DNA from 3 places in the Salmonella bongori NCTC 12419 genome. Region 2 is predicted to be linked to each of the others. Evidence: predicted binding sites of a transcription regulator. Region 2 holds the regulator's gene; each other region holds the start of a gene.
The links. The regulator PurR, encoded in region 2, represses purine synthesis genes. The targets are predictions, from matches to a motif close to CANGCAAACGTTTGCNTG.

Region 1: the regulator PurR is predicted to act here: its motif matches at 1,783-1,800, upstream of gcvT (glycine cleavage system aminomethyltransferase GcvT).
Region 3: the regulator PurR is predicted to act here: its motif matches at 1,609-1,626, upstream of tusA (sulfurtransferase TusA).

The regions. Positions count from the first base shown of each region.
Region 1 covers NC_015761.1:2,911,621-2,914,901, reverse strand. The annotation lists gene ubiH (2-octaprenyl-6-methoxyphenyl hydroxylase) at 1-130, shown strand, start outside; gene ubiI (FAD-dependent 2-octaprenylphenol hydroxylase) at 235-1,437, shown strand; gene gcvT (glycine cleavage system aminomethyltransferase GcvT) at 1,891-2,985, shown strand; gene gcvH (glycine cleavage system protein GcvH) at 3,010-3,281, shown strand, end outside.
Region 2 covers NC_015761.1:1,374,925-1,378,205, reverse strand. The annotation lists gene SBG_RS06525 (C40 family peptidase) at 1-46, shown strand, start outside; gene sodB (superoxide dismutase [Fe]) at 172-753, shown strand; gene cydH (cytochrome bd-I oxidase subunit CydH) at 1,043-1,132, opposite strand; gene purR (HTH-type transcriptional repressor PurR) at 1,427-2,452, shown strand; gene punR (DNA-binding transcriptional activator PunR) at 2,449-3,281, opposite strand, start outside.
Region 3 covers NC_015761.1:3,468,072-3,471,352, reverse strand. The annotation lists gene SBG_RS16490 (MFS transporter) at 1-218, shown strand, start outside; gene SBG_RS16485 (DcrB family lipoprotein) at 222-779, opposite strand; gene SBG_RS16480 (7-cyano-7-deazaguanine/7-aminomethyl-7-deazaguanine transporter) at 852-1,517, opposite strand; gene tusA (sulfurtransferase TusA) at 1,687-1,932, shown strand; gene tcp (methyl-accepting chemotaxis citrate transducer) at 1,956-3,281, opposite strand, start outside.

The DNA.
Region 1 (3,281 bases), 1.5 Mb from region 2:
GGTCCATCTGTTTGCCAACCGCTGGGCGCCGTTGGTGGTGGGACGTAACATCGGGTTAATGGCAATGGACCTGTTCCCGCCCGCTCGCGACGTCCTGGCGCAGCGAACGCTTGGCTGGGTCGCACGATAAGGAACCGTATGCCGCTATCCGGCAGGAGCGGCGCACCGATGCCTGATGGCGTTAAGCTTATCAGGTCCACGAAAGACGAATAACGTTTTGTCCGGGAGTAAATAGTGCAAAGTGTTGATGTAGCAATAGTTGGCGGAGGCATGGTGGGACTGGCTGTCGCCTGCGGCTTGCAGGGCAGCGGTTTGCGCGTTGCAGTACTGGATCAGTTTGTCCCCCAGCCGTTAGCGAGCGATGCGCCGCCTCAGCTTCGCGTATCGGCGATTAATGCCGCCAGCGAAAAACTGCTTACTCGGTTAGGCGTCTGGTCAGATATTGTGGCGCGCCGGGCAAGTTGCTACCACGGTATGGAGGTCTGGGATAAAGACAGCTTTGGCCGTATTACGTTCGATGACGCGAGCATGGGATATAGTCATCTGGGGCATATTGTTGAAAACAGCGTTATTCACTACGCACTGTGGCAAAAAGCGCAGCAAGCAGTGGATATCACCTTAATGGCGCCAGCGGAGTTGCAGCAGGTTGCCTGGGGAGAGAACGACGCTTTCCTGACCTTAAAAAATGGTGCGATGTTAACCGCGCGCCTGGTGATTGGTGCGGATGGCGCAAACTCCTGGTTACGTAACAAAGCGGATATCCCCTTAACCTTCTGGGATTATCGCCACCATGCGCTGGTGGCGACTATCCGAACTGAAGAGCCCCACGGCGCCGTTGCCCGCCAGGTGTTCCATGGTGAAGGTATTCTGGCGTTTCTGCCGTTAAGCGATCCGCATCTGTGCTCCATTGTCTGGTCGCTTTCTTCGCAGGATGCGGAACGTATGCGCCAGGCCAACGACGAGGCATTTAACCAGGCGTTGACTATCGCTTTCGATAATCGATTGGGGTTATGTCATGTGGAAAGCGAACGACAGGTTTTTCCGTTGACGGGCCGCTATGCCCGCCAGTTTGCCGCGCACCGTCTGGCGCTGGTCGGCGATGCTGCGCACACTATCCATCCGTTGGCAGGGCAGGGCGTTAACCTCGGCTTTATGGACGCTGCTGAACTGGTGGACGATTTACGCCGGCTTCAGCGCCAGGGCAAAGATATTGGCCAACATCTCTACTTGCGTCGCTATGAGCGTAGCCGTAAACACAGTGCGGCAATGATGCTTGCCGGAATGCAGGGCTTTCGTGAGCTGTTTGCCGGAGAGAACCCGGCGAAGAAGCTGCTGCGCGATGTTGGACTGAAACTGGCCGATACGCTTCCTGGCGTTAAACCCCAGCTTATTCGTCAGGCGATGGGCTTAAACGATCTTCCGCAATGGCTTCGTTAAGCGTCTGATCTTACGTCTGTAAGAGTTTGATTCCCGTCACACTTTGCTTTCCCGGCTGTCGCGCCGGGAGGGCTTTCTCATTTGAAATAATCTAATTTTACCGCTTATTTCACATTATATTTTCTAATGCTTCTATTTTTGCCTTGGGCGATTTTCAGCATTTTTTCCGCATTTAATATCACTAAATAGCGAGTTAAATCGTATCAGCTACCTGTTTATCGGTGTTATTCGTCATGATATTGGTTTTTTATGCTGATGGCTTTTTAGCGGCTTTTAGCCATAAGCTAATGTGATGGCAAATTCAGGCTTATGGTTTAGCGGTGACTTCGGTGGTAAGTTCAGGAACAAGAGAACGTTTGCGTCGGCGCAGGAAAAAGGGCGTCGATGCCCGGTTTCGTGGCGAAGATTTCCCATGAAAATGGTTATTAGCCCTGCTAATTCAACGAGGAAAAGATGGCCCAACAGACGCCTTTATACGAACAACATACGCTATGCGGCGCCCGCATGGTCGATTTTCATGGCTGGATGATGCCCCTGCATTACGGTTCGCAACTTGATGAACACCACGCTGTTCGCACTGATGCCGGGATGTTTGATGTGTCGCACATGACCATCGTGGATTTGCGTGGTAGCCGCACCCGGGAGTTTCTGCGCTCTCTGTTGGCAAACGATGTGGCGAAACTCACTAAAACCGGTAAAGCCCTCTATTCCGGTATGCTCAACGCATCGGGTGGGGTTATTGATGACCTTATCGTTTATTACTTCACCGAAGATTTCTTCCGCCTCGTTGTTAACTCCGCCACCCGCGAAAAAGACCTCTCCTGGATTACTCAACACGCTGAACCTTATGCCATTGATATCACCGTGCGTGACGACCTGTCGCTGATCGCGGTGCAGGGGCCAAACGCGCAGGCAAAAGCCGCCACCCTGTTTAACGATGAGCAGCGCCAGGCGGTGGAAGGCATGAAACCCTTCTTCGGTGTTCAGGCAGGCGACCTGTTTATCGCCACCACCGGTTATACCGGGGAAACGGGCTATGAAATCGCGATGCCCAATGAAAAAGCGGCGGACTTCTGGCGTGCTTTGCTGGACGCTGGCGTAAAACCTTGTGGTCTCGGCGCGCGCGATACGCTGCGTCTGGAAGCGGGCATGAACCTTTACGGCCAGGAGATGGACGAGGGGATCTCTCCGCTGGCGGCCAATATGGGCTGGACCGTCGCCTGGGAACCGGTCGATCGTGACTTCATCGGTCGTGAAGCGCTGGAAATGCAGCGTGAAAAAGGCCACGAGCAACTGGTCGGTCTGGTGATGACCGAAAAAGGCGTACTGCGTAACGAACTGCCGGTGCGCTTTACCGATGCGCAGGGTAATCAGCAGGAAGGTGTGATTACCAGCGGGACATTTTCTCCTACCCTGGGCTACAGCATTGCGCTGGCGCGCGTGCCGGCCGGTATCGGCGAGACGGCGATTGTGCAGATTCGCAATCGCGAAATGCCGGTAAAAGTAACGAAACCTGTTTTTGTACGTAACGGCAAAGCTGCTGCGTGATTCAACCCTTTTGGAGATTAATTGATGAGCAACGTACCCGCAGAACTGAAATACAGCAAAGAACACGAATGGCTGCGTAAAGAAGCCGATGGCGCTTATACGGTTGGCATTACGGAACATGCACAGGAGCTGCTCGGCGATATGGTTTTCGTTGACCTGCCGGAAGTTGGCGCGACGGTAAGCGCTGGCGATGATTGCGCCGTCGCGGAATCGGTGAAAGCGGCCTCTGATATTTACGCGCCGGTAAGTGGTGAGATTGTGGCGGTCAACGATGCGCTGAGCGACTCTCCGGAACT
Region 2 (3,281 bases):
TTATGTCGGCGCCCGCCGGGTGATGACGCCTAAAACAATTCGCTAATATTTTATCCTGTCGTTTAACGACAGGATAACTTCTCCTTTTGCGTCTTCTCTCAATTTGCTACCCTATCCCTACGCGCACCAGGGGTATTGTGCGTGCGCAATTTAATAATAAGGAGAGAAGCAATGTCGTTCGAATTACCTGCATTACCGTATGCCAAAGATGCTCTGGCACCGCATATTTCTGCCGAGACGCTGGAATATCACTATGGTAAACATCATCAAACTTACGTGACCAATCTCAATAATTTGATCAAAGGCACGGCGTTTGAAGACAAATCGCTGGAAGAGATCGTTCGTACCTCTGAAGGCGGCATCTTTAATAACGCAGCCCAGGTCTGGAACCACACGTTCTACTGGAACTGCCTGGCGCCAAACGCTGGCGGCGAGCCAGCCGGAAAACTGGCTGATGCTATCGCGGATTCCTTTGGCAGCTTCGCGGAATTTAAAGCGCAGTTCACGGATGCCGCTATCAAAAACTTTGGTTCCGGATGGACATGGCTGGTAAAAGGCGCTGATGGCAAACTGGCTATCGTCTCAACCTCTAATGCCGGTACGCCGCTGACCACGGATGCGACTCCGCTGCTAACGGTTGATGTGTGGGAACACGCGTATTACATTGACTACCGCAACGCCCGTCCAAACTATCTGGAACATTTCTGGGCACTGGTTAATTGGGCGTTTGTCGCGAAAAACCTCGCCGCATAAGTCTGAGAATACGCAGAAGGTTCGCCTTCTGCGTATGAGCACCATTTGCAGGAGGCGTCAGATCAGAACATTTCCTGGCTGAGGTACAAACGCCAGCCGCCATCACGCCGATATTTCTCTCCTGCGCTCACTCAACGTCCGTTCACATGTTCTACAGATAACAAACGCACCGACGTTGCCCCCCTCCCTCCGGGATAGCCCGCTACATAATAACAAAACATTTTTGCCATATAGATAACATTGAGGCAGTGCGAGGGAGGCGAGGCGCTCCCTCAAAAGAGAAGGAAAATCAGTGCAGAGCGGCGGTTAATCCACCAGCGACAATCAAGCCCAATGCAATAATCGTCGTGATCAATGAAAATTTCAGGTCGGTACTCATCAAGTTTTCTCCTTTTTATTCCCACACAAAAAGTGATATAGCGCATTTTTGCACATTCACGCACAAAAATCTCTCACGTTTTATACTGATAACTGTTTTTAACGCTTCCCCTTTTCCTCAAGATCAGACAAAATTCCAGGCTTACTGAATTAGCGTAACGGCCATTGACCCCTTCCTGACGTTCCGTGTCGTTTTCCGGCGTGCCGCAACCCTGACGTTGCGATTAGGGTGTGTGTAGGCAAACGTTTACCTGGCGTTTCTCAGGAGCTTAGCAAGGGTCTGGAGTGAAATGTAATGGCAACAATTAAAGATGTAGCGAAACGAGCAAACGTTTCCACTACAACTGTATCACACGTAATCAACAAAACACGCTTTGTTGCTGAAGAGACGCGTAACGCGGTCTGGGCGGCGATTAAAGAGCTGCACTACTCTCCCAGCGCTGTCGCACGTAGCCTGAAGGTTAACCACACTAAATCGATAGGTTTACTGGCGACCAGCAGCGAAGCGGCCTATTTCGCAGAAATTATCGAGGCGGTTGAAAAGAACTGCTTCCAGAAAGGCTATACGCTGATTCTGGGTAATGCCTGGAATAATCTGGAAAAACAGCGCGCCTATCTGTCCATGATGGCGCAAAAGCGCGTGGATGGTCTACTGGTAATGTGTTCTGAGTATCCGGAGCCTTTACTCTCCATGCTGGAAGAGTATCGCCACATTCCGATGGTCGTGATGGACTGGGGTGAAGCGAAGGCGGATTTTACCGACACGGTTATTGATAACGCCTTTGAGGGCGGTTATATGGCGGGTCGTTATCTGGTTGAACGCGGCCACCGTGATATCGGCGTTATTCCCGGCCCGCTGGAGCGCAACACGGGCGCCGGGCGGCTGGCTGGCTTCATGAAGGCGATGGAAGAAGCGTTGATCAAAGTGCCGGATAACTGGATCGTCCAGGGCGACTTCGAGCCGGAGTCCGGTTACCATGCGATGCAGCAGATCTTATCGCAGTCGCATCGCCCTACCGCTGTTTTCTGTGGCGGCGATATTATGGCGATGGGCGCTCTGTGCGCCGCGGATGAAATGGGCCTTCGCGTACCACAGGACGTTTCGGTGATTGGTTATGACAATGTGCGTAACGCGCGATTCTTTACGCCGGCGTTGACAACAATTCACCAGCCCAAAGACTCTTTAGGCGAAACTGCTTTCAATATGCTGCTGGATCGCATCGTCAATAAACGCGAAGAGTCGCAGTCTATTGAAGTTCATCCGCGTCTGGTTGAGCGTCGCTCAGTCGCCGACGGTCCGTTCCGCGACTATCGGCGTTAATCCCCACCGTCGGGAGCCTCCTCTGGCTCCCGTAGCCACTCCCGATTCAACGTTTCGCTATCGCCTAAATAGTCCAGTAGCCAGGACAGCGCGGGCGATGCCTCATTTTGTTGCCACGTCACACAACAAGCTGCATCGGGAAACGGATTCTCTAATGTCAGTGCTACCCATTTGCCACTGTCTATCCACTGACGGGCAAAATGCGTTGGCACCATTCCTACGCATAAACCAGCCGACAGACAAGTGGCTGATGACTCCCAGTCCGGTACAACAACCCTTTTTTGGTTATCAAGCAGCCAGGTAATTCGTTTCGGTAAGGTTCGCGAAGTATCTTCCCTGACCAGCGACGGCCAGTTGCGTAACGTATCATCGCTTAATGGCCCCTGCATCGACGCCAGCGGGTGATCGTGTGCCACTACACAGCTCCAGCTCAGGGTTCCCATATCCCGAAAAGCGTAACGTCCCCCGACCGGAATTGCCTGCGTCGCCCCAATGGCCAGTTCCACCCGTCCGTCGGAGAGCGCATCCCAGACGCCGTTAAATACCTCCTGAAAGACCAGTAGTTCCACATCGTCAAAATGGCGATAGAAATCGACGATCATTTGGCGGGTTCGTTCCGGCCTGACAATATTATCCACCGCAATCGCCAACTGCCCGCGCCAACCAGTAGCAATTTGCTGACACTGCTGGCGTGTGATCTGCATTTTTTTGATAACAGAACGCCCTTCTTTTAAAAACCAGGCGCCGGCAGGGGTCAATTCGACGTCACGATGACGTCGTACAAAAAGCGGTACAGCCAGCCACTCCTCTAACTGACGAACCGTATAAC
Region 3 (3,281 bases), 2.1 Mb from region 2:
CGCCGCAGAATCAGGGTGCGGCGCTGGCGACCTATACCGTATTTATGGATATGTCTTTGGGGATTACCGGGCCGCTGGCGGGACTGATGATGGCCTGGACGGGCGTACCGGTGATCTATCTGGCGGCGGCTGGACTGGTGGCGATAGCGCTATTGCTTACCTGGCGCTTAAAAAAACGGCCTCCGTCTGCACTGCCGGAGACCGTATCATCGTCTTAAAGATTACTTGATAACGATAGTATTGATAATGTTTTCAGCGGTGGTTTGCGCTTTTTGCTGATCGTCCGCAGGCAATGTGACCTGAATCGTCAGCAGTTGGTTATCTACTTTGCCCAGCACGATGGACGAATACGCCGTCTGGCCCTTTGCAGAGATAATACTGTCCAGCTGCTGTAAGGTATGACCTTTAAGTTCAATTGACTTATTTGTGACGACCTGAAGCTGCGGGTCGCGGCTACGCTGCTGTTCTAACAGGCGGTTCGCCAACACGGATAGCTCTTCATTGGTGTTGTCACCAGCGATGACAATCACCGCTTTCTGTCCCGTTGGGTCAGAATAAACGTGCATATTATTAGCCTGTGTGCCCAGCTTGCCGCTCTGATCGGTCATATCTGCCGGCAGAGAAAAACTGAGTTTGCCATCCATCAGGCTGATGGGCTGTCCGGATGCCTGGCTTTCCGCGGCGGCGCCTTCTGACGGCGCTTTTGTATCGTTATTATCACAGGCTGCAAGCCCCATAACCAGCAGGCCAATACCGGCGTATTTAACCAAATTGCGCATTGACTTCTTCCTTTCGATAAACGGCCATAACGGCTCATTCGCTCATCTTATCACAACTCGGAAAACGAACCTTTAACTTGCCTGCAATGCAGATATTTCAGATTTATCTGCCAGCTTTTTCAGCAACATATTCAGTAAAACGCCATACATAGGCAGGAAGAAAATAATGCTGATAAGCACCTTGAAGCTATAATCCACCAGCGCAATTTCCATCCAGTGGTTGGCCATAAAGGCGTCGGGGCTTCTCCAGAACGCAATAAAGAAAAAGGCAAGGGTGTCGCTGATATTGCCAAACAGTGTCGAGGCCGTTGGCGCCAGCCACCAGCGACGGTTTTGGCGTAGACGGTTAAACACATGCACATCAAGGATCTGCCCCAGCGCGTAAGCCATAAAACTGGCGGCGGCGATACGGGCGACAAACAGATTAAAGTTTGTCAGCGCGGCGAAACCTTGCCAGCTCCCCATATAGAATAGCGACGACACCACATACGATACCAGCAGCGCGGGGAGCATCACGGCGAAGATAATACGGCGCGCCAGCGGTGCGCCAAAAATACGCACGGTAAGATCGGTAGCCAGAAAAATAAAGGGAAAACTAAACGCGCCCCAGGTGGTGTGGAAGCCAAAAATGGTAATGGGGAGCTGCACCAGATAGTTACTGGAAATGATCACCAGTAAATGGAATAGCGATAGCCAGAACAACGCTTTTATGCGCTGTGATTGTGTAAACGGAGTCATATTGTGACCTTTTTGTTGGATGGGGTGAGGGAACCCAATAAAGCACCGCCGCATGATACTGTTTTGCGCTGGCATTGCAATGGCTAATTTTCACGCAATCGTTAACCTGCCTGGCTTACTGACGAAGATGAGCGTAAAATGTCGCCGTTTTTCTACTATTGAGACGAAGATGAGCGATCTGTTTTCCTCCCCTGACCATACGCTTGACGCCCTGGGGCTGCGTTGCCCTGAACCGGTAATGATGGTGCGCAAAACGGTGCGCAACATGCAAACTGGCGAAACATTGCTGATTATCGCCGACGATCCGGCGACGACGCGTGATATTCCGGGGTTCTGTACCTTTATGGAACACGATTTGCTGGCGCAAGAGACGGAGGGACTGCCGTACCGCTATTTATTGCGTAAAGCGCATTAACCGCACGGCAGATAGCATTCTGATTAGAAGCTTTCCCAGTTCGCCTGCTCTCTAGCGGGTTGGGGCGTTAAGCCTTTGCTTACCGGCGCGGGCGGCGTTTCCCGGCGAGACGGCTGCCGAATACGGAACGCAGAGACCGCCTGGCGTAGTTCGTTAGCCTGATCTTCCAGTGCTGCCGCCGCTGCTGCGGATTCCTCCACCAGCGAGGCGTTTTGCTGCGTCACGCTGTCCATTTCCGATACCGCCTGCGCCACCTGTTCAATGCCTTTACTTTGCTCATCAGACGCAGAGGCGATTTCGCCCATAATGTCGGTCACGCGGGTTACGGCGGTGACGATCTCTTTCATCGTTTCTCCTGCTTCGCGTACCTGCGTAGAGCCGGTATCAATGCGCGACACGGAGTTCTCAATTAATACCTTAATTTCTTTGGCTGCCTGCGCGCTCCGGCTGGCCAGCGTGCGTACCTCTCCAGCCACGACCGCGAACCCGCGTCCCTGCTCGCCAGCGCGGGCGGCTTCCACCGCGGCGTTTAGCGCCAGGATATTGGTCTGGAAGGCGATGCCGTCAATTACGCTGGTGATGTCTACGATTTTTTCTGAACTTTCGGCAATATCGTTCATGGTGCTCACGACGTTATCCACTACGCGTCCTCCTTTACGCGCGGTTTCTGAGGCGGTTTTCGCAAGGCCAGTCGCCTGTCGTGCGTTATCGGTGTTTTGCCGTACCGTGGCGGTTAATTGTTCCATGCTGGCGGCGGTTTCCTCCAGCGCCGAGGCCTGTTGCTCGGTACGGGAAGAGAGATCGCTGCTGCCTGCGGAGATCTCGCCTGCGCCGGTATAGATAGAGTCTGCGTTATCACGCACCGCGCTGACGGTACGGATTAACGACTGCTGCATTGTTTTGAGGCCTGCAGCCAGTTGCCCCATTTCACTGCGTCCTTCAGCCTCTATAACACGGGTAAGATCCCCGTCGGCGATAGTCTGAATGTGCGTCATAATTCGCTGCAACGGACGTAACAGCACGTGCTGAAGCCCTTGCCAGATAAACGCCAGTACGGCGAGCACAATAAGCAGAATAATTCCCAGCGTCCATTGCATCTGGGTAAAGCTACTCTGGTTCTGATCGCTGGCTAATTTTATTAACTGCGCATTTTGCGAAAGCCACTGCTTATAGATTTGTTCCAGATCATCCTGCGCTTTTTGGGCGTCGAGATTGCCGTAGGCTTCGTAATTATCGGCTTTAAGATAGTGAATAGACTGCTGTAAAACGTCATACATCTGCTTAAAGCTGGCTTCTGCCCGGGCATCCAGGGCAGGGTCTTTGCCCGCGATTGCGTCGGAATTCGCATA